Regions from separate parts of the Enterococcus sp. LJL99 genome, predicted to be linked through region 2. Evidence: predicted binding sites of a transcription regulator. Region 2 holds the regulator's gene; each other region holds the start of a gene.

Region 1 (8,350 bases), on a different contig from region 2:
CCACCATCTCCGCCTTCTGGACCCAAATCAATCACATGATCAGCTGATTTGATTACATCCAAGTTGTGTTCTATTACTAAAACCGTATTTCCTGCATCGACAAAACGCTCTAAAACTAAAAGTAATCGTGCGATATCATCCGTATGCAGCCCAGTAGTCGGCTCATCTAAAATATAAAAATTCTTGCCATTCGAATTTTTGTGCAATTCACTAGCAAGCTTCATCCGCTGCGCTTCACCACCAGATAAGGTTGTTGCCGGTTGTCCTAACTGAACATAACCTAAACCGACATCAACAATGGTTTGCAGTTTGCGATGAATTTTAGGAATTGATTTAAAGAAGTCAACAGCATCTTCAACAGTCATTTCTAAAATATCAGCAATATTTTTGCCTTTATAATGAACCTCTAATGTTTCAGAATTATACCGTTTCCCATGACAAATTTCGCAAGGAACGTAAACATCTGGTAAAAAGTGCATCTCGATTTTAATGATTCCATCTCCACGACAAGCTTCACACCGTCCACCTTTGACATTAAAACTAAATCGTCCTTTTTTGTAGCCACGAACTTTCGCTTCATTTGTCTTAGCAAATAAATCACGTACATCATCAAATACACTAGTATAAGTAGCGGGATTACTTCTTGGTGTTCGACCAATTGGACTTTGATCGATATCAATGATTTTTTCGATATTTTCATAACCAGTAATTGTTTTGAATTTACCAGGTTTATTGGAATTACGATTTAGTTTTTGCGCCAATGCTTTTTTAAGGATTTGATTAACTAAGGTACTTTTTCCTGATCCTGAAACACCTGTCACAGCAACGAATTGTCCTAGTGGAAAACTAGTTGAAATATTCTTCAAATTGTTTTCAGACGCCCCTGTTATCTTGATGCTTTTACCGTTTCCTTTACGGCGTTCTTTTGGAACTGGAATCACTTTTTTTCCAGACAAATACTTTCCTGTCAGTGAATTTTTGTTGTTTTCTACTTCTTCTGGTGTTCCAAAAGCAACAATTTCTCCACCCAAATGTCCAGCACCAGGTCCTACATCAATCAAATAATCAGAAGCACGCATGGTATCCTCATCATGTTCAACTACAATCAATGTATTTCCTAAATCACGCATTTTTTTCAAAGAACCAATTAAGCGATCATTATCCCGTTGATGTAGACCAATCGATGGTTCGTCCAGAATATACAACACGCCTGATAAATTTGAACCAATTTGTGTGGCTAAACGAATTCGTTGCGCTTCACCTCCTGATAGAGTCCCAGAAGCACGGCTTAACGTTAGATAATCCAAGCCAACATTTTCTAAAAAGGCAAGACGATCTTCGACTTCTTTTAAAATCGGTTTAGCAATAATTTGCTCTTGTTCTGAAAGTTCTATTTGATCAAAGAAATTAACAGCCTTCTTAATCGCTAATTGACTAACTTCACCAATACTTGTTCCTGCTACTTTGACAGATAAAGCTTGCGGATTCAAACGATAACCTTTACAGCTCCGACACGTCAATTCAGTCATATATAAACGCATTTGTTCTCTTGTAAAATCACTATTCGTTTCATGATAACGACGTTTAATATTCGTTAAAACCCCTTCGAATGGTACTTCTACGTCACGAACACCGCCAAAATCATTTTCATAATGGAAATGGAACAGTTCGCCATTCGATCCGTTCAACACAATTTCTTGATGTTCCTCTGGCAGTTCATTGAAAGGCGTATCCATATCGATTGCAAAAGAATCTGCTGCTTGCTCTAACATTTGCGGATAATACTGAGAACTAATCGGGTTCCAAGGAACGATTGCTCCTTCTCTTAACGTCTTATTGGGATCTGGAATCACCAAATCTCGATCGACTTCTAGTTTCATACCCAAACCATCACAATCTGGACACGCGCCAAATGGAGCATTAAATGAAAAAAGTCTTGGTTCTAACTCTCCAACAGTAAAACCACAATAAGGACATGCGTAATGTTCACTAAACAACATTTCTTCGCCGCCGATAACATCTACCAAAGCATACCCTTCTGCTAAACGAAGAGCCGCCTCAAAAGAATCAAATAGACGCGAACGAATACCTTCTTTAATCACAATTCGATCGACAACAATCGCAATATCATGTTTTTTACTCTTTGTTAACTCTGGAACTTCACTAATATCATAAGTCTCTCCATCAACTCGAACTCGAACATATCCTTCTCGTTGAACCATTTCAAATACTTTTTTATGCTGCCCTTTTTTCTTAACGACTACTGGTGCTAATACTTGAATCTTTGTCTTATCGGGCAATTCTAAAACACTATCTACCATTTGTTCAACGGATTGACTACTGATTTCTACATGATCGTTCGGGCAAATCGGATGTCCAACTCGCGCATAGAGTAAACGTAAATAATCATTGATCTCAGTAACTGTTCCTACTGTTGAACGAGGGTTTTTACTGGTCGTTTTTTGGTCAATCGAAATCGCTGGGCTTAAACCATCAATACTATCAACATCTGGTTTATCCATTTGACCTAAAAATTGTCGCGCATATGCCGATAAACTTTCAACATATCGGCGTTGTCCTTCTGCGTATAAGGTATCAAAAGCTAAAGAACTCTTGCCGGAACCAGATAACCCAGTAATAACGACTAGTTTGTCTCTAGGAATGGTCACATCTATATTTTTCAAATTATGCGCTCGTGCACCATGAATAACTATTTTGTCATTTGCCATTATGTCTCTCCTTATCTGCTAACGTTATTTTTCTGCTTTTAACTCCAAAATCGTATCTCTTAGGGTTGCTGCTGTTTCAAAATCTAACGCTTTTGCAGCTTCTTTCATTTCGTTTTCCAATTTCATCAATAAATCGGCTTTTTCTTGACGAGATAGTTCATGGTATGATTTATCAATGGTAACAGAAGACTTTTCATCACTTGTTTTTGAAATAGAAATTAAATCGCGAATTTCTTTAATAATCGTTTTTGGCGTAATACCATGTTCTTTATTGTAGGCTTCTTGAATCGAACGACGACGAGCGGTTTCATCGATGGCTTTTTGCATCGAATCTGTCATCTTATCTGCATACATAATTACGCGACCATCTGCATTTCGCGCTGCTCGTCCAATCGTTTGAACTAATGAGCGCTCACTTCTTAAGAATCCTTCTTTATCCGCATCAAGAATAGCGATTAGAGATACTTCCGGCACGTCCAACCCTTCTCTAAGCAAATTAATCCCTACAAGAACATCAAATTCACCCAAACGTAAATCTCGAATGATTTCTGTTCGTTCTAAGGTCTTAATATCACTGTGTAAATATTTCACCTTGATTCCCAATTCTTTAAAGTAATCCGTTAAATCCTCTGACATTTTTTTAGTCAGAGTGGTTACAAATACTCGTTGATTTTTCTCAACGCGCTCGTTAATTTCACCGACTAAATCATCAATTTGTCCCATGATTGGGCGAACTTCAATCAATGGATCTAAAAGACCTGTCGGACGAATGATTTGTTGAATAACTGTATCTGTTTGTTCATGTTCGTAAGGTCCTGGAGTTGCAGAAACATAGACAACTTGGTGGACATGCTCTTCAAATTCCTCTAAGCGCAATGGACGATTATCTAATGCACTTGGCAAACGAAAACCATAGTCAACTAACATTTGTTTTCTAGCTCGATCTCCATTGTACATTCCCCTCACTTGAGGCATCGTTACATGAGATTCATCAATCACAAGTAAAAAGTCATCTGGAAAGAAATCAATCAATGTATATGGTGGTTCTCCTTCTGAACGACCATCCATATGGCGCGAGTAATTTTCGATTCCAGATGTATAGCCCATTTCACGCATCATTTCGATATCATAATTGGTACGTTGTTCTAAACGTTGCGCTTCTAATAATTTATTTTCGGATCTAAGAACTTTTAAACGTTCTTCTAATTCTACTTGAATTTGAGCAATAGAATGTTCCATATGTTCTTCATTGGTCACAAAGTGGGTCGCAGGAAAAATTGCAACATGCTCCGTTTCACTAATAATTTCTCCAGTCAATGCATCTACTTCTCTAATTCGTTCGATTTCATCACCGAAAAATTCAACTCTTAGCGCATGCTCATCTCTTGAAGCTGGGAAAATTTCAACTACATCACCACGCACCCGAAAACGACCACGTTGAAAATCAATGTCGTTTCGTTCAAATTGAATATCTACTAAATTTTTTAATAGCGTGCTACGATCCATTTCCATTCCCACTCGCAACGAAACAACCTGTTCACTGTATTCTTTAGGATCTCCTAAACCAAAAATACAGGAAACAGAAGCAATCACAATCACATCATTTCGTTCTAATAAAGAACTAGTTGCTGAATGTCTTAACTTATCAATTTCATCATTAATACTTGCATCTTTTTCTATGTACGTATCACTCGAAGGAACATAGGCTTCTGGCTGATAATAATCATAGTAACTAACAAAATACTCGACTGCGTTATTCGGGAAAAACTCTTTAAATTCTCCGTACAGCTGTCCAGCAAGGGTTTTATTATGAGCAATAACTAATGTTGGTTTATTGACTTCCTTTATCACATTTGAAATAGTGAAGGTCTTCCCTGTTCCAGTCGCACCAAGCAATATCTGCGCTTTTTCGCCGCCTTCAATGCCTTCTACAATTCGCTTTATCGCTTCGGGTTGATCTCCATCAGGTTGATATTTTGAAACTAAATCAAATGTATTGGAGGTTTCTCTTTCTATCATCTAATATCCTCCTTCTAGTAAATAATGTACCTATTTTTTTGCTGTACTTATTCTAACATACCGAACATATTTTCGCTAGTTTTAGAATTAGCAAAAAATAAATTACCGCCTCAAAAAATTATATGACCAAAAAGACTATTATTACAAACATAAAATACTTAAACAATTGTTTTTATCAGAAAATAATTATTTCAAACAACTAAATATAACAATTAATAAAATAAAAACTATCAAAAGTAACATTAATAGATAAAAACTGTAATATACTATGAAAAAGATGATAAAAACCATGGCAAAAAAAGATTGATAGATAAAAACAACTGTAGTATGATAAAAAATATAATATAAATATTTTTTTATTCAGTTTCTCTTATATAATAGACGACAGACTGACATAAAAGAAAAATATTATAAAAAAAAGGATATGAAAAAGAAGGAGAAAAGATATGAAAAACAAAAAAATCATTAGTGCAACGGTCATTGCATTATTGGCACCTACATTGCTAAACTGCCAAGTAGCTCTAGCTGAAGCAACTAACACTCAAGAAGCAGTTGCTACTCCAGAAGTTACTGCTGTTTCTGAAACTGATGAAACAACAGCTAGCTCAAAAGAGGAAGTTGTGGTACCTGAAACATCTGAAAGCGAAGCAACAACAGAAAGCTCTGTGCCTACAGCACCATCTGAAACACAAGATTCTGAAACCGCTACATCTGATAGCACACCACAAGCAAATGAAGCTGGAAAAGATGCTGCAGCTACTAAAGATATTACTGTTTTAGATCCTGAAGTTGGAGATGTTGTTATTAATGTTTTACCTACATTATCTGTACCAAAAGGTTCTTCATTCAACGCAATGGATGGCGTTTCTGCCTATGATAATGTAAACAAAAAAGATGTAACCGGTGATGTTAAATACACTATCCAATACCAAAACGGGCCTACATCATTTATTACTGTTCCAACTGTGGATACCAACACAGAAGGGAGTTACTGGATTACTTATAAGGTTTCAACTGACAAAGGTACTGCTGAAGTTACTCGTTGGGTAATGGTCGTTGCTGAAAACGTTGGAATGTACTCTGTTTCAGTTCCCAATTTAACTTTACCAAAAAATGCTGATCTTGCTGCTGCAATTGAAAGCAACGCTGTAGTAAAAGATGCATATGGAAAAATTATTCCTTCTGCTGATGCTGAACTTTTCATTGGAGGTCAATATTCAACAAGTGAAGTTGGAACATTTACTGTAGAAGTTGGTATTTTATCTTCAGAATATAACACAGTAACTACAACTAGCACTACTGTTACAATCGTTGATCCAGTGAAAATCAATGCTGCAGATAAAGAAATTTTTGTTGGCGATAGTTTTGATGCCGCTAACTATGCAACAGCGACTGGTTTAGACGGAAGTGGAAACACTGTTACTTTACCAGCACAACTTGTTTCTGGCAACGTAGATACCACTACTCCTGGAACCTACACTTTAGAATATAAAGCAGAAGATAGTTTTGGAAATACTGCAACTAAAACAGTTACAATCACTGTTTCTGAAAAACCTGTAGCTAAAGCATCTGTTACTGCTGAAGATAAAGTAATGTATGTTGGCGATAAATTAACTACAGATATGGTTATGGATTGGGCTACTTTCGAAAACATCGAAGGCTACGAATATGGATTCGAAGTTGTTGGTGAAGGTATCCAAATTACTGAATTTGGAAGTAAATTAGTTGAACCTGGCACACACAAAATTAGATACTACGCTACTAACGGTAAAGATACTGTAGAAACATTTATTACATTAACTGTTTTAGCTTCAAGAGGTGGAGATGGAACTGGTACTGATAATAATGAAGATAATAATGCTGCAGGAACTGTGACACCAACTGATAATAACAACAATACTAAAAAAGAACCTGTAAAAGAAATCAAAAAGAAAACTGAAAAACAATTACCTGAAACAGGTGCTCAAGAAAGTAGCATGATGTTAACATCTATCGGTTTGACTTTGATTGCTAGTGTTTACTTCATGAAAAAACGTAAAGAAAACGAATTTGATTTGTATTAATCAATCCACTTTACTTTTATAACTAGTTAAGTTAGTAAATGATTATTCAATTTCTAATTTACTAAACCGCACAATTTATTTTGTGCGGTTTTTAGTTCCTTCTTAAATCAAATCATTTAATTAATTAAATCGAACCTAATCTCCACCACCTACATGTTATATATTCTCACATAGAATGTGATATTTTTACTTTTTTTTACGTTTAGAAAGATTAAACACTTGTATTCCAATCCTTTTTTATTTTATAATTATTAAATATGCTTATATATCTAAGGAGGTATTTAATGAAAAAGAAACAGTTATTACTTAGTTTACTATTTATGGTGGTAGGTTTTCTAACTATTGTTAGTGGAACATCAGCTAATGCTGAAGAAAAAACATATACGATTGGTACAGATTTGACCTTTGCCCCTTTTGAATTTCAAAATGCTGATGATGAATATGTTGGGATTGATATCGATTTATTAAATGCCATTGCTAAAGATCAAGGATTTAAAGTAGATTTAAAACCTTTAGGCTTTGATAGTGCAATTCAAGCGGTTCAATCAAATCAAATTGATGGTATGATTGCAGGAATGAGTATTACAGACGAACGAAAGAAATCGTTCGACTTCTCTGAGCCATACTTTGATAGTGGTTTACAAATGGCTGTGAAAAAAGGCAATGATACAATCAAATCCTATCAAGACTTAAAAGGAAAAACAGTTGCTGCAAAAGTGGGAACTGAGAGTGCAACGTTCCTAGAAGATCATCAAAAAGAATATGATTACAAAATCAAAAACTTTGATGATGCAACTGGACTTTATCAAGCACTCCAAAATAATGAAGCAGATGCCATTTTTGATGATTATCCTGTTCTTGGTTACGCGATTACCAATGGACAAAAATTAGAATTAATTGGTGAAAAAGAAACAGGAAGTTCCTACGGATTCGCCGTAAAAAAAGGACAAAATCCTGAATTGATTGAGAAATTCAATGCTGGTCTAGCTGATTTGAAAAAATCAGGTGCCTATGATGAAATTATTGATACGTACATTTCAAGTGGGACTGATTTAGACACTGATGATTCTCCAATGAAAAAAATCGAACCTAAAAAAGATAAATATGTCATTGCTAGTGACTCCACATTCGCCCCTTTTGAATTTCAAAATGCTGATGGCGAATACGTAGGAATCGATGTTGATTTAGCGAAACGAATTGCTGAATTACAAGGCTTTAATGTTGATTTTAAATTTATCGGCTTTAGTTCTGCCGTACAAGCAGTGGAATCTGGCCAAGCCGATGCAATGATTGCTGGTATGACTATTACTGACGAACGTAAAAAATCCTTTGATTTCTCTGATCCTTATTTTAATAGCGGCATTCAAATCGCTGTAAAAAAAGGCAATGATAAAATTGAATCTTATGAAGATCTAAAAGGACAAAAAGTTGGTGCAAAAATCGGTACAGAAAGTGCTGAATTTTTAGAAGACAATAAAGATACATATGGTTATTCAATAAAATATTTAGATTCTACAGATGCACTATACAGCGCCTTAG
Region 2 (8,350 bases):
GTCAAGAGGCAGTTGTTAATCAAGCGGCAACTTGTGATTTAACTATTGTGGTGGGTGATCCTAAAAGTAACAATAGTAATCGGCTTGCTCAAGTTTCCGAACAACAGATTGGTGTTAAAGCATATCGCATAAAAGATGTTTCAGAAATAAATCCCGCTTGGTTCAACGAAGTTAAAAAAGTCGCGGTTACAGCTGGTGCTTCTACTCCAACGCAAATTGTGCGTGAAGTAATTGACTATTTAGAACAATTTGACTCACAAGATACTACGACTTTTGAGGCACTAACTAAAGTCACTGCCGAAAGCATCTTGCCTCGTCCTCGTATCAAAGATTTAAGTAAAAACAGAGAACGTCGATTAGCTGATTTGAGAAACGGTAAACGATAAAAGCGATTAGCTTGAAATCACAATTCAAAAACAAACGAGGTTGAAAATATTGCCACATTTTCAACCTCGTTTGTTTTATATTCTTAAAATTTTAACCATAAATCATGAAACAATTAACGTTTGTCCGACGGTTATTAATTCTGTACTTAGTCCATTAAGAGCCATCAATTGATCTACAGTTAGTCCATACCGTTCTGAGATTCCCCACAACGTGTCACCAGAAACGACAGTCACACTAGAACTATCAGTATAAGTTTGACCTGTTGCTTCAACAACAGCATTCGACTCATTTGCTACTTCTACCAGACTAGAATAACTCCAATCATAAGCAGTGAGTCCATAATTTTCAATCAGCCAATTCAATTTATAATTATAGTGTGGATCAGTTGCATAACGCCCTGCTAGAGCAGCAGTCGCATCTGAATAGTTTGTTGTATTGCTTTTCCATGATCCTGAATAATAATAATCACCAGTCGTAGAAACAGTTGTCTTTAATACGTTGGCATGATCTTGAAAAGATTCAGCATAAGAACTATAACTTCTAAATGGTTCCGTAATGGTCATCCACTGACCTTCCAGATATTCAGCTGTTGGCATATAAACAGATTGACCGTTATAACTGCCTTTGACGCCAAATAAATTGTAGTTAGGTGCTGAAGCAAGTGCAGAATCGCCAAAACTACTTTCTAATAAGGCTTGTGCTATCATTACAGAGGCATATAAATCATTTACTTCAGCTACATACGCAGCCGAATCGCTAATTGAATTAATAAAGGCTTGTTCTGAAGTTGTATCTCCTAAATTAGCTTCATTTGCCTGAACATTCACTGGTGCGATATTTCCTACAACAGGCATCAAAACTAACGAGGTTCCCACTAATGAAACAGCCTTTTTAGTATTGTCAGTTTTATTTTTTTGTTTCATAAAATGTCTTTCACTTCTTGTCATCTTATCGTCCAATTCCGCTCCTCCTCTAAAATTAGAGTTTCTTATATAATATCTTACTTTATTAGAATTTTTTATACAATAATTCATAACCAAAATTATATTTCTTAAAATAATTGTAACATAAAAGAAACATAAAAAAATGTTTTTAGCATTTTTATTCAAAGTTTCTAATAAAAATAAATAATAAAGGAGAAAACAAAAATTTGTAAAGATAAAAAAACTCGAAACAAAGCCAAAATCAGCTTTGTTTCGAGCTATTAATTTAATAGAAGTAGTCGAATTTTGTTACTAATTAAATTACAATTTATTAAATGTAGCAACAACATTTTCTACTGTAAAACCAAATTCACTTAATACTAAATCTCCAGGAGCAGAAGCGCCATAATGATTAATCGTAATTGTTGTTCCAGCAGAGCCAACGTAACGTTCCCATCCAAACGGAGAAGCTGCTTCAATCGCCACACGTTTTAAAACTTCTTTTGGTAAAACTGATTCTTTGTAATCCACCGATTGTTTTTCGAACAAATCAAAACTTGGCATTGAGACAACTGATACATCTGTCCCATTTTCAGCTAAAACTTTTTGCGCTTGAATCGCCAAATTCACTTCTGAACCAGTCGCAATTAAAATTCCTTCTGGTTTTGATCCTTTTTGTGCAGAGATTACATAAGCACCTTTTTGAACTGAATCACTTGCATGTTCTTTTGTTCCTTCAATTACTGGTAAGTTTTGTCTACTAAGAACTAAAATCGTTGGAGCATCTTTTGTAGTCATTGCAATTTTCCAAGCTGCTACAGTTTCATTTCCATCAGCTGGACGAATAACTTGTACACCAGGCATACAACGAACACTAGCTAATTGTTCAATTGGTTCATGAGTTGGACCATCTTCACCAACCGCTACTGAATCATGCGTCAATACATAGGTAACTGGTGTGTTTTGAATAGCTGCTAAACGAATTGCTGGACGTAAATAATCTGTAAATACAAAGAATGTTCCGCCGTAAATTCGACTTCCACCATGCAATTGAATCCCATTCATAGCTGCAGCCATCGCGAATTCACGAACACCAAACCAGATGTTACGTCCTTCGTATTGTCCTGGCTCAAAATCTTTTTCAGCAGCTACCATTGTATTATTAGAGGCAGATAAATCTGCTGACCCACCCCAGAAGCTTGGAACAGCTTTAGATAAGGCTTGAATTGTTTCTTTGCTAGTGACACGACTAGCTGCACTAGAACCAACTTCATAGCTTGGTAATTCATCTGCCCAATCTGCTGGTAATTCATCAGCAAAAGCGGTCTTGAATTGTTTAGCAAGTTCAGGATGTTCTTTTTCATAATTCGCAAAAAGTTCATTCCATGATGCTTCTGCTTTTTCCCCTTCAGTAATCATTGCTTCTTTAAAACGAGCTGCCACTTCTTCTGGAACAGTGAAATCAGGATATTCCCAACCATAAACTGCTTTTGCAGCTGTAATTCCGTCTTCGCCAATTGGAGCGCCATGAACAGCAGAGGTTCCTTCTTTTGGTGCGCCGTATCCAATAACAGTTTTAACCTCAATCAATGTCGGTTTGTTCGTTTCAGCTTTTGCTTCATCAATCGCTTTTGAAATTGCTGCTAAATCATTACCATCTTTTACTAAAATGTGTTGCCAACCATAAGCTTCATAACGTGCACCAACATTTTCAGTGAAAGCTTTAGAAATCGGACCATCAAGAGAAATATCATTTGAATCATACAACACGATTAATTTACCTAATTTCATATGACCAGCCATAGAACTTGCTTCTTGTGAAACACCTTCCATTAAATCGCCATCACCACATAAACTGAATGTATAATGATCCATCACTGGGAAACTATCTCTATTATAAGTTGCAGACAAATGAGCTTCAGCCATTGCCATCCCAACTGCCATTGCAATCCCTTGACCTAAAGGACCAGTAGTTGCTTCAACTCCATCAGTATGATGAACTTCAGGATGTCCTGGTGTTTTACTTTCCCATTGACGGAAATTTTTCAAATCATCAATCGTAACTTTATAGCCAGATAAATGTAATAAACTATAAAGAAGTGCAGAACCATGACCTGCAGATAAAATGAAACGGTCTCTATTAACCCAGTTCATAGATGTTGCTGGATTCACTTTTAAGTGTTTCGTCCACAATGCATATGCCATTGGGGCAGCACCCATTGGTAAACCAGGGTGACCTGAATTAGCTTTTTGAATCGCCTCAATACTTAATGTACGAACCGTGTTAACGCCTAGCTGATCTGTTGTATCGAACAAATAAATCATCTCCTATTTAGGTTTTTTTTACCTTTATTAGTTTATTTTAGCCTATTTAATCAATGAAAGCAATTACTTTTACAAAAAAAAGCAAAAAATTAATTTCGGTCATGCAATCCTTTTTCTTTTTGAATTTGTTTTAATTTTTCTGGAGTAACATCATTGCCTTCAGGGTCAACTACTTTCATCCCCTCAATATGATGTTTCATTCCACTTCTAAACGTTTCTAAATATTCCTGACGTAATTCTTTTTGTTCTGCTAATTCAGCTTCGGTTAAACTAGATTCTTTCGCCTTTTTAGCCAATTCATTTATACGGTTCATTTTGTCTTCTGATAACATGTTAGTTCCTCCTTCACTTTCCACATCTATCTTATAAGAACCTGCCTAAAAATACAACTCTCAACTCACAAAAAAACACGAACGCTTGTTTGATTATCTGTGAAAACTATGGTAAACTAAAAATATCATTAGAAAGAAGGTGCGACTTGTGGCAAAACGTACAGATACAAGACAAATTGAAGTCCTAAAATATATATATGAACAAGTTGAATTAAAAGGTTATCCACCCACGGTTCGCGAAATTGGCAAAGCAGTAGACCTTTCTTCTACTTCTACAGTTCATGGTCATTTAGCCAGACTAGAGAAAAAAGGCTTAATTTTAAGAGATCCTACTAAACCAAGAGCCATCGAGTTAACTGCTGAAGGTTTAGAAAAAATAGGTATTCAACCAAGCACCATTCCAATGCTTGGTGTTGTTACAGCTGGTGAACCAATTTTGGCTGTTGAAGAAGCTTCTGATTACTTCCCGCTTCCGCCTGATTTAAAGTATGAAAATAATTCTTTATTCATGTTAACCATTCGTGGAGAAAGTATGATTAATGCTGGCATACTCGATGGTGATCAGGTTATTGTTCGAAAACAAGCAACTGCTGAAAACGGCGATATTGTGATTGCGATGACTGATGAAGATGAGGCCACATGCAAACGATTTTTCAAAGAAGCAACTCATTTTCGTCTTCAACCAGAAAATGATGCATTGGAACCAATCATTCTAGCAAATGTTAGTATCTTAGGTAAAGTTGTTGGTTTATATCGCAATCATATTTAACTTTTTCAAGAACTAAAAATAGGCTAGCATCCAGAAAATTGACTCTTCAAATTTTCTGGATGCTAGCCTATTTCTATTCTTATTTTTCAAATTAGGAAGTTACTAAAAACAATTGAGACTTTCAAATTTTTCAAAAATCCAGTTGGAAATCAAGAAAAAAACGTAACGTATGTGAAACACAATCGAAGCTTTACAACAATAGATTTCAACTAAACTATAAAACTGTTTGTCACTATAAGTTTCAGAATTTTCCTAGTCGATTTGACATATTCTTTGATAAGTTTCAAACTGATATGGGTAATTGTTCTTTTGATCCTGCTCGCCCTCACTCAAATTGACAAGCGTCCACTCATCCCAATCAACTGTAGGAAAATATGTGTCTCCTTCAAATGTATGCTGAATAACCGTTCGATAAAGAACATCACAATAAGGAAGAAAGTTTTTATATACAATCGAACCACCTGCAATAAAAGTAATACCTGAAAACTCATCAGCATAGGTCAAAATTTCTTCAACAGAATGCATAACGATGATACCTTGAGCTTGATACAGCTGATCACTCGTCAAAACAATCGTTTTTCGATTCGGTAAAGGTTTACTTCCCATTCCCTCAAAAGTAGTCCGTCCCATTACAATTGTGTTATCTTCTGTCATCTGCTTAAAAAACTTCAAATCATTAGGTAAATGCCAGGGCATTTGATCGTCTTTACCAATCAACCCTTGCTCATCTTGTGCCCAAATAGCTGCTAACATCCTATTCCCCCTTTGTCATTTAAACGGCAATTGGTGCCTTAATCGTTGGATGTGGATCATACCCTTCAAGCATGATATCTTCCATTTCAAAATCAAAAACAGATTGCTTTTCTAGATTTAATTTCAATGTCGGACAGCTTCTAATTTCTCTTGTCAACTGTTCTTCCATTTGTTCAAAATGGTTATTGTATAAATGCGCATCTCCTAGAGTGTGAACAAACTCGCCAACTTCTAAACCAGTTTCGTGAGCAATTAAATGCGTTAATAGCGCATAACTAGCAATGTTAAATGGAACGCCAAGAAAAACATCAGCACTTCTTTGATAAAGTTGACAACTTAGTTTACCGTCATTTACATAAAACTGAAACATTGTATGACACGGCGGCAGCGCCATTGATGGAACGTCTTCAGGATTCCATGCTGATACAATTAAGCGACGAGAATCCGGTGTTGTTTTAATCATTTCAATCACAGCTTTGATTTGATCAATAAATCCACCATCTTTTGTTTCCCAATGACGCCATTGTGCCCCATAAATATTTCCTAATTCACCATGTTTCATTGCAAAATCATCATCAGATAAAATTTTTTCACAAAACAAATCATTTTGTTTGTCATATTCGTTTTTAAAGACTTCGTCTGTTAAACTTCGATGACCAAAATTTGTCATATCTGGTCCTGTATAGTCAGCGCTATTTATGTAACGTTCGAATGCCCACTCATCCCAAATATGATTATTATGTTGCAATAAATAGCGAATATTCGTATCGCCTTTTAAAAACCATAGTAATTCACTTTTTATTAGACCAAATGGCACACGTTTCGTAGTTAATAAAGGAAAACCTTCAGAAAGATCAAAACGCATTTGATACCCAAAAAGGCTTTTTGTTCCTGTCCCAGTTCGATCTCCTTTTTGATGTCCTTCGTTTAAAATTTTTCGTCCCAAATCTAAATAGGCTTCTTCCATAGTTACTTCCTCCTAGTTTTCAGCAAACTCACTTAAGTATTCCCAACGATCTAGTTTTTCTTCCAGTTCTTTTTCTGTTTGGGATAATTCTTTTTGCAGTTCTTGAAGTTTTGTAAAATCATCGACCTGTTGATTCATTTCATTAGTAATTGTTTCTGTTTTCTCTTCTAATTGCGCGATTTCTTGTTCAATCGTTGCCCATTCTTTTTGCTCCATATAAGTTAATTTAGATTTTTCTTTTTTCTCAATAACTTTATTTGAGTCATCTTCAATTTTAAGTTTCTTTTTGGTTTGCGCTTTTTCTTTGGTCGATTCGGCTAGATAATCACTCATTACACCGTAATAAGAAGTAATCTCACCAGCTCCTTTAAAAACTAGCAACTTCTCAATTGTCTTATCCAAAAAATAGCGATCATGAGAAACAGTGATTACAGCACCCTTAAATGTTCGAATATAATCTTCTAAAATTGTTAACGTATCAATATCTAAATCGTTTGTTGGTTCGTCCAGTAATAAAACATTCGGCTGACTAATCAAAAGTTTTAGTAAATATAACCGCCTTTTTTCGCCTCCTGAAAGTTTACCGATAATCGTTCCATGCATAAATCTAGGGAATAAGAAACGTTCTAATATTTCAGCAACGCCTATCGTTGTTCCATCAGAACGCTTAACCTCTTCTGCCGCTTCTTGTAAATAAGAAATCATTCGTTTTTCTGGATTCATCTTTTCATTTGTTTGTGTATAATAAGCAATTCGAACTGTTTCTCCCACTGAATAAATACCACTATCCAAAGGAATTCGACCAGCAATAATGTTCAATAACGTTGACTTGCCACTCCCGTTTTTTCCAGTAATCCCAATCCGTTCTCTTGATTGAACCAGTAAATCAAAGGCGTGTAAAATCGTTTTATTCTCAATAGCATAATCGCCATTTTTAATCTCAATTACTTTTTTTCCTAAACGTTGCGTAGCCAAATCCATATCGATTTGTTCTTTATGATTTGCCTGATTTAAGTTTCCTTTCAGTTCATGGAAACGATCTTGCCGCGCTTGTTGCTTTGTTCCACGTGCTTGAACTCCTGCCCGCATCCATTCTAATTCTTGTTTATATAGGCGGTTTCGTTTCTCATCTTGTTCAACCTCAACCCGTTCGCGTTCTGCTTTACTAATCAGATACGTCTCATAATTTCCTTTATATTCAAAAATTCGTCCAAATGACAATTCGAAGATACGATTTGATACCCGGTCTAGAAAATAGCGATCATGGGTAACCATTAAAACCGCACCACGATACTGATTTAAATAGGTTTCAAGCCACGTAATTGCATCGTAGTCTAAATGGTTGGTCGGTTCATCAAGTAAAAGTAAATCAGGCGATTCTATTAACACTTGAGCTAAACTGACTCTTTTTTTCTGTCCACCAGATAAATCACGGATTTTTTTATCTAATGTATCAATTCCTAATTTTTGAAGAACAATTTTAGCTTCAGTATCTGCATTCCAAGCATCCTCTTTATTCATGAGTTCTTCTGCTTGAACATATTGCTTTTGAATTTGCTCGTTCGTACCGTCTTCAGCCAATGCTAATAAAGCTAATTCATAATTTTTAACGGCTCGAAGAATAGGAGTATCGCCTTGAAATACAGCCTCCACAACAGATAAATCTTCATTCAACGTTTGGTCTTGGGATAAGTAGCCGATTTGATAGTCATTAGGGACCTGAAAAACTGTACTGTCGCCATCACCACTATCTTTTGATGCAAGAATATTCAACAACGTGGTTTTTCCTGTTCCGTTCGTTCCGATTAATCCAATACGGTCTTTTTCATGTATTGAAAAAGCGATTTGATCAAATAACGTTTTTTCGCCATATGTTTTCGTTAAATTGGAAATT
Region 3 (8,350 bases), on a different contig from region 2:
ATCAACAACACTACCAACTTCAATTTTCGTATCAGATAACAAATGCTTCGCCCGAGCTACTTGATACGGCAAAACAAAGATTGTTCGAATTGGAAAAGTTTTCAAAAACCGAACCTCTTCTTCCCACTCTGTTTCTGTAGCATAAGCTTCCAACAAAGCAACCGAAATTCTTTTCAGTTCTAACTCCATATTCAACCCCCGTTAAATTAACTCCTTTTGATAACTAATAGCACTTAATGCATACATCGGTGCGGTCTCTGCTCGCATAATCCGCGGACCTAAACCACACATCTTTCCGCCCAATCGTTGAAAAGAAAGAATCTCTTCATTTGTAAACCCACCTTCTGGTCCAAAAATCAATAACAGACGGTCACCATCATTTAAATTTGATATAATCGTTGCAAATTGACTCCGCTCCCCTTTTTTAGCGGACTCTTCATAGGCAATAGCTACTGCATCATAAGAATCAAATAACTCCAACAACTCTTGTTCCTTATCCAACAAAGTAACTTCTGGCGAATATTGACGATGGGATTGTTCAGCGGCTTCAAGTGCAATTTTACTTAAGCGTTCATTCTTTTTTTGTCTTTTTTTATGATCCCACTTCACGACAGAATTTTTTGCTGTAAAACCAATGAAAGCATGAGCGCCAAGTTCTGTTCCTTTTTGAATAATCCAATCTAATTTGTCTCCTTTAGGATAACCGCAAGCAATCGTCACTTGAATAGGTAGTTCCTTTTCTCCTAGTTCCTTCGCTACTTCTTTTAACGAAATCATATCCTCTTCAATCTGGATAATTTCAGCAATAATAACGGTCTGATCACTAAAAGCTAGATACACTTGCTGCCCAATATCCATTCGCATAACTCTAACCATGTGATGATAAGTTTCACCAGACAAATTGTATCGCTCTTTTGCTTCATATGGAGTTTCCAAAAAATATCGTTGCATGTTATTCTTCCTCAGTTTTCTTCAAGATAATCGCATACCAATCCCCTTGAGAAAAAATTTGATCGACTAAAAATCCGGCATTTTTCATTTCTTGTAAGATCATCGTCTTCTTATCTTCAATAATTCCTGAGACAATAAAGGTTCCCGTCGGTTTTAATAAGCGGTAAGCATCCTTAATCATTAATTTTATGATGTCAGCCAAAATATTAGCCACAATCACATCTGCTTCAATCGTAATATTAGTTAATAGATCATTCGCTGACACTTCCACTGCTTCAGCAACTGGATTCAATGCCATATTCTCTTTTGCAGCAGTCACTGCGACATCATCTAAATCATAAGCATAAACTTTTTCGGCACCAAGGTATCTACTAGCTATACTTAATACTCCCGAGCCAGTCCCAACATCTAAGACAGTTTCTCCGCCACGAAGAACGGTTTCGAGTGCTTGTAATGTCAATCGAGTTGTAGGATGTGTTCCTGTCCCAAACGCCATACCAGGATCCAAGGTAATAATTTTTTCTTGATTACTTTTTGGTGAGTAACGTTCCCAACTCGGAACAATCGTTAAAAAGCGAGTGACACGTACAGGGTGATAATATTTTTTCCACGCTGTCGCCCAATCACTTTCAGCTACTTCACTAATTATTTGCTCATTTTTACCGATACTTAACCCAAATTCTGGCAGGCGTAAGATACGCTCTTGAATTGCTGGCAATATCTCAGGTAAAAAAGTAGTTTCCGGAAAATAGGCCATGACTAGCGCACCTTCTCTAATATGCTCAAAGTTCTCTTTATCTAAAAGTTCACCAAAGGTATCGCTTTTAAAATTTTCCAAGTCTAATGCGTCTTCAATCGCAACCCCACTTGCACCAGCTTCCATCATAATATTAGAGATAGCTTCTACAGCTTCACTTGCTGTTTCTATTTTTACTTCTGTCCATTTCATTTAATCACCTACTATTAATAACTAGGATACGCAATATAGGTATCCGTCGTTTTATTTTCATACTGCCGAACCGCTTGTTCGAAAAGTTCTTGCGACCAGTTTAATTCAAAAAGTTCTGCTGCTTCATTTGATAAAAAATCAAGCAAATCACTTTGTCCATCTGCTAATACATCTTTTAAATAAACAACAAAACCATCTAAAACCGATTTTTTGATGCCCTTTTTTCCTTCATAAGGAATCAACGCTAAGTAATCCTCTGAATCCGGTTGACTTTTAGCTGGATTATAAAATAAGATTCCATCTTCAAACTCTATATATTCTTCCTCTGAAAGTGTTCCTTCAATATCACCAATTTGTTCATTTTCCTTATTTTCAGCAAATAGTCGAATAATCACTTCAATCGAATGATTTTTTTTATCCCAATCAATCGCTAAATCATACTCATCGATATTTTTATTAATTTGGTCATCTAAATACGTTAACATTGTTTCTTTTTTCATCTATAGCCATCTTCCTTCCAACCAAAAGAATTTTGGTCAATTTCACTTTTTTTCTGTTTAGATATATACGGATTTCCAGCAACTACATAACGTAACGGCAGTTCTGTCCACACTCCTTTATTAGGGATACCAATTCTAGGTTTGGCAAGAATTTTTTTAGGATATTTTCTTTTTTCTGGAACTAAATGTAGGCTACTAGTAAAAATTGATGACCCATATAGCTTTTTATCGATATCAAATGCTGCAACTAATTTCCCTGGACCATTAGTCAACTCTATCCCTTTGCGATTACCGCGATTTTTTTCCATTTGTTCGATTCCTACGACTGGTTCAATGCCACGAATCATGACCCCTTGAGGTTTCCCTTTTTCTTGGGTCACAATGTTTAAAATCAAATGGGTATGCATCGTATATAAATAGATTGTTCCAGGTTGTTCATACATCGCTTGTAAGCGCGGTGTTTTTCGTAAACCAAAGCTATGGGCCGCTTCATCTTCTGGTCCTAAGTAAGCTTCATTATCAACAATATAGCCTGCCATAGTACCAACAGATGTTTCATATTCCAAATACATTCCTAATAGAAATTTTGCAATCTCCTCTGTCGTGTGTTTGTTAAAAAAAGTAATCACTTCATCCATTTTTTTCACCACCCTTAATAATACACGAATCTAGTTACTTTATCCATCGAAAGAACAACATCTAGGCCGTGAAATAGAAATTGTTAGTAAAAAAAGGATGCCAAAAAACATACGTTTCATTCGCGCCATGGCTTGCCTACTTATAAACTCATTCACTTCGGTTCCAACTATTATCGCAATACCTTCAAAATGTCCTGATTTACTTAAAAGTAATCCAATACAAACAAACGTTCTTTGTGTTATACTTAATAAGTAATATAAAGGAGGTCACACTATGCAACAACCTTTAGCTTATCGAATGCGACCTAGAAATTTAGATGAAGTTGTTGGTCAACAACAACTCGTTGGCAGCGGTAAAATTATTCGCCGGATGGTTGATGCGCGGATGTTGTCTTCAATGATTCTCTACGGTCCTCCTGGAACTGGTAAGACAAGCATTGCAAGTGCAATTGCCGGCTCAACCAATTATGCTTTTCGGGTACTAAATGCCGCAACTGATACAAAAAAAGATTTACAAATCGTTGCGGAAGAAGCAAAAATGAGTGGAACTGTTATTTTACTATTAGATGAAGTTCATCGCTTGGATAAAACAAAACAAGATTTCCTTCTGCCTCATTTAGAAAATGGTCGAATTATCTTGATTGGCGCAACAACAGAAAATCCATATATCACGATAAACCCTGCCATTCGTAGCAGAACACAAATATTTGAAGTAAAATCTTTAAACGAAAAGGATATTGAAAAAGCAATCACTGAAGCATTGACTGATAAGGAACGAGGATTAGGAAATTATCCTGTAAAATTAGATGCTCGTGCGCTATTGCATCTTAGTCGTGCAACAAATGGTGATTTAAGAAGCGCATTAAATAGCTTGGAATTAGCCGTAAAATCAACGCCAGAAAATAAAGATAAAGAGATTATTATCACGATCTCTATTATGGAAGAGTGTCTTCAAAGAAAAGCTCTTACTCACGATAAGGATGGTGATGCCCATTACGATGTGATATCCGCATTTCAAAAATCGATTCGCGGAAGTGATGTAGATGCCGCTCTTCATTACCTCGCTAGACTAGTCGAAGCTGGTGATTTACCTATTATTTGTCGTCGTTTAATGGTTATCGCTTATGAAGATATTGGATTAGGAAATCCTCCCGCAGCCGCTCGTGCTGTCACAGCCGTTCAAGCTGCCGAAAAACTTGGCTTTCCAGAAGCTCGTATTCCACTAGCTAGTGCTGTTATCGACTTGTGCTTATCGCCAAAATCAAATTCAGGTATTATTGCAATTGATAATGCACTTGCTGACATTCGTGCAGGAAAAGCTGGCGAAGTACCAAATCATTTAAAAGATACTCATTATTCAGGCGCAAAAGAATTAGATCGTGGAATTGGCTATCAATACCCCCATAGCTTTGAAAATGCGTGGGTAAATCAACAATATCTACCTGATCGACTTAAAAATGCAAACTACTACACACCTATCGATACTGGTAAATATGAACAAGCCTTGCATCAACAATATAACAGAATTCAACAATGGAAAAATGAAAAATCCAAAAAATAGTAGTTGTTTTAAGTCTCCCGCATTGCTGTTTTTTTTACTCTATGGTACTATAAAGATGGTAAATCTGTGATGTACGCGTTGTCTTTTTTGTGTGTTGACCGAACATTTTATTGATATCTAGGGATCCTTTTGGTACCTAAGCTGGTAACAAGCCTTATCATTTGGTAGTTCGAAGCTAACGGTCGAGGAACCCACCTGCGTTAAGTTGCGGGTTCAATACTATAGGACGAAAAACGGCATCGACGGATTTTACCATTTAATCGATTAACTAACAATTTGCTAAACAGCAAATTGTTTTTTATTTTAGGAGAACATTATGCTACGACTAGTTATTTTCTTATCTGCTGGTTTACTTATTTTGCTTAGCTTCTTTTTATTAAAAAAGACAACTATTTTTCTGTCTTTAATGCGTGATGATGAAATTTTGCAAAATAGACAGTTTCTACAAAAATCTGCTTACTTCGATTTGTTCTTAGCTTTGTTGGGAATCTTAGCAGGAATCTTAAATCAATTTTACGTTTCTTTACTCTATATTATTTTATTATTAGTTTCCTCGGCTGTCTTTAGTTTACTTTTCTCTAAAAAGATCCGTTAGTAAATGGATCTTTTTTCATTTCCATTTTCTCAGTAATTGCTTTACAATTAATATATAAAGTTTATTTCAAATTTTCTTATGAATTGAAAGGAGTGTGGTCAACGATGACACAAAATTATCAAAAAATCATGGTAGGAGTAGATGGTTCAGCTGAATCTGAATTAGCCTTTCAAAAAGCTATGAATGTAGCTAAAAGAAACAACGCGGAACTAATGTTGGTTCATGTGATTGATACTCGTGCCTTCCAGTCTGTTTCCTCTTTTGATGGCATGTTAGCAGAACAAGCAACTGAAATGGCCAAACAAACAATGGCTGGTTACAAAGAACAGGCTGAAAAACATGGTTGTAAAAAAATAGTGACTACTATTGAATACGGGTCACCTAAACCAATCATCGCCAAACAGCTACCACAACAATATGATGTTGACTTAATTTTATTAGGTGCTACAGGATTGAATGCAGTAGAACGCTTATTTATCGGCTCTGTTTCAGAATATGTTATTAGAAACGCCTCTTGCGACGTATTAGTTGTACGTACAGATTTGGATAATAAAATTCCTGTCGAAGAAGATTAAATATAAAAACGGCCACTTCAAATATTTTGAAGGGCCGTTTTTAGTATGTTTAATGAGAACGATGGGGTTGGGACGAAAGCGGTTAGCTCTGAGAAGTAAGAAGAAATTTCCGTAGGAGCTGCTTTTGCACCACCGTTTATCAGGTCAGAAAACAATCGCTTAGAATTGAGCAATTGGACGAACCAGCAGTTATTGCGTTCTTTGCAATGAATGATGGTTTGGAAATTGCCGAGATTCTGATTGTTTTGTGCCGTTTGTTCGGTTTTAAAAGATAAAACAAAAGTGTTTTTTACTTTTGTCTCACCCACGTTTGTTCCACTTTATTTTAGGCAGTTAATGATAATTAAAAAGCTCATCAAATTTTACAATGGAGCAGTTTTAATTAATACCAACCGTTAGCTAACCAAAATGATTGAGCTGCTTCCCACGAACCGTAGCGTTGAGCCACATAATTATCTGCCACACGTTCTTGATTTTCTGGTGAATAATCCCCATTCAAATAAGAAGCATCTAATTGGTATCTTCCAATATATCTTCCATTAGTCGCATCATAAGAACCACTTGATTCTTTTTGAGCAATCCATTCTTTTGCTGATGAAGTCGTTGCTGGTTGTGCAGCTACATTTGTTGCCGCTGGTGCTTCAGCAACAACAACTTCTTCTTGTACAGGAACTTCTTCCGCTTTCACTGTTTTTTCAGATGAAGGTTGTCCTTCATTTTCAGTATTGATAATTAACTCCTCACCAACAAAAATCAAATCGATATTTTCAATTTTGTTATCTTGAGCAATTTTTTCGATTAAGCTGTCATCTCCCTTAAATTGGTGAGAGATAGTAGATAGCGTGTCTCCTGATTGAACTATATATGAGTTGCTTTCCGCATGTGCATCCGTTGTTCCCATAAAAATCCCAAATCCTACAGCCAAAGTTGTTCCTAATAAAATCGTTTTAATTGATTTCATGTCGTTCTCCTTTGTAATAAAATATTTTTTGTCGTTTCGTTATCGACTTGACATACTTTATCACCTAAAAACATTTCATAGGTAAAAATTGAGTGACAATTCATTACAAGTATTTTTATTGAATGACAGTTTGTAAAATTTTCAGAAAAAACACTTGTTCCCAAAGGGTTTTCACCGCTAAAATAAATAAAAAAACAAAAAAATAAAACTTTGTCACCCTGATTTCAAATATACATTTACAAACAAATATTACAAAAATAGCGATAAATAGCGAATTGTAACAATATCGTATTGATAAAAAAGGTATTTTATTTTTACATTTTGAAACATATAAAATAAACACATGTAGTTTTTTCCATTAAAATTTGATAAGAAAAGCTATAATATAGGCATTACAAGCCATTTCTCCTCTCTATTTTTGTATAAAAAAAGACAAAAAACAAATTAGTATAACGATAAATAATAATATAACAAAAGTTTCCCATATGAACTCATGTATATTTTTTAACGGAAGTGAAAAGACCTAAGATTTAAACTACAGAATAATCGCATATATAAATATAGTTTAGTAAACCACAATAAGTTTCGCAACGAATAATCAGCAGTTTTTGCTATATTTATTCGTTTAAATAAAAAAAGTGCCCTAGAGAGTTCAGAAACTCTTTAAGGCACTTTTTCTACAATATAATAGAAGAAACTATTTTCTTAGTCTTTCTACATCACGAGCAATCATTAATTCTTCATCAGTTGGAATCAATAAAACTTTTACTTTTGAATCTTCTGTTGAAATGACAGATTCTTTTCCACGAACATTGTTTTTGTCAGCATCTAGTTCACAACCAAACCATGTCATTCCTTTAATAACTTCACTACGAACATGTGCATCATTTTCGCCGATTCCAGCAGTGAAGACAATCGCATCCACACCATTCATCACAGTTACATAACTACCTATATATTTACGAATGCGGTCAGTAAAGACATCATAAGCTACTTGTACAGTTTCTTTATCTAAATTAGCTTCTAAATCACGCATATCACTAGAAATGCCAGTCAAACCTAATAAACCAGATTTTTTATTCAAAATGTTAATCATATCTTTGATGTCTGTCAATTCAAGTTTTTCCATCAAATAAGCTAATAATGAAGGGTCGATATCACCTGAACGAGTTCCCATAGTCACTCCAGCAAGAGGGGTGAAGCCCATAGATGTATCGACAGATTTTCCTCCATCAACCGCAGTGATTGAAGCACCATTCCCTAAATGACAAGTAATGATTTTTAACTCTTCAATTGGACGACCTAACATCTCTGCTGCACGTTCAGCTACATATTTATGGCTTGTTCCATGAGCACCGTATTTACGAGCTGCAAATTTTTCATAGTACTCAGTTGGAATACTATATAGATAGTTGTGTTTAGGCATTGTTGTATGGAAAGCTGTATCAAAAACTGCCACACTAATAATATCTGGTAAGATTTTTTTGAACGCTGTGATTCCCATTGCATTTGCAGGGTTGTGTAATGGAGCTAAATCTGCTAATTTTTCAATTTTTTCTAGTACTTCGTCTGTAATCACAACAGAATCTTTAAAGTCTTCTCCACCGGCAACTACACGAT

What was found. The regulator LexA, encoded in region 2, represses DNA repair genes until DNA is damaged. The targets are predictions, from matches to a motif close to CNAACANNTGTTNG.
Region 1: a site for LexA is predicted at 4,810-4,823, ahead of uvrB (excinuclease ABC subunit UvrB). Genes of this name have one in related genera too.
Region 3: a site for LexA is predicted at 3,259-3,272, ahead of ACYSNW_RS16735 (replication-associated recombination protein A). Genes of this name have one in related genera too.

The regions. Positions count from the first base shown of each region.
Region 1 covers NZ_JBTXLT010000001.1:150,581-158,930, forward strand. The annotation lists gene uvrA (excinuclease ABC subunit UvrA) at 1-2,729, opposite strand, end outside; gene uvrB (excinuclease ABC subunit UvrB) at 2,754-4,748, opposite strand; gene ACYSNW_RS00720 (immunoglobulin-like domain-containing protein) at 5,195-6,811, shown strand; gene ACYSNW_RS00725 (amino acid ABC transporter substrate-binding protein/permease) at 7,096-8,350, shown strand, end outside.
Region 2 covers NZ_JBTXLT010000010.1:43,469-51,818, reverse strand. The annotation lists gene ACYSNW_RS14030 (4-hydroxy-3-methylbut-2-enyl diphosphate reductase) at 1-386, shown strand, start outside; gene ACYSNW_RS14025 (glucosaminidase domain-containing protein) at 489-1,346, opposite strand; gene tkt (transketolase) at 1,632-3,626, opposite strand; gene ACYSNW_RS14015 (DUF896 family protein) at 3,725-3,967, opposite strand; gene lexA (transcriptional repressor LexA) at 4,116-4,736, shown strand; gene ACYSNW_RS14005 (dihydrofolate reductase) at 4,989-5,489, opposite strand; gene ACYSNW_RS14000 (thymidylate synthase) at 5,509-6,456, opposite strand; gene ACYSNW_RS13995 (ABC-F family ATP-binding cassette domain-containing protein) at 6,469-8,350, opposite strand, start outside.
Region 3 covers NZ_JBTXLT010000016.1:33,728-42,077, forward strand. The annotation lists gene ACYSNW_RS16710 (deoxyribose-phosphate aldolase) at 1-189, opposite strand, end outside; gene ACYSNW_RS16715 (16S rRNA (uracil(1498)-N(3))-methyltransferase) at 202-951, opposite strand; gene prmA (50S ribosomal protein L11 methyltransferase) at 953-1,900, opposite strand; gene ACYSNW_RS16725 (DUF3013 family protein) at 1,915-2,400, opposite strand; gene ACYSNW_RS16730 (DNA-3-methyladenine glycosylase) at 2,397-3,038, opposite strand; gene ACYSNW_RS16735 (replication-associated recombination protein A) at 3,313-4,599, shown strand; RNA gene ssrS (6S RNA) at 4,658-4,852, shown strand; gene ACYSNW_RS16745 (hypothetical protein) at 4,916-5,194, shown strand; gene ACYSNW_RS16750 (universal stress protein) at 5,299-5,769, shown strand; gene ACYSNW_RS16755 (hypothetical protein) at 5,787-6,077, opposite strand; gene apf (aggregation-promoting factor) at 6,152-6,730, opposite strand; gene ACYSNW_RS16765 (acetate kinase) at 7,428-8,350, opposite strand, start outside.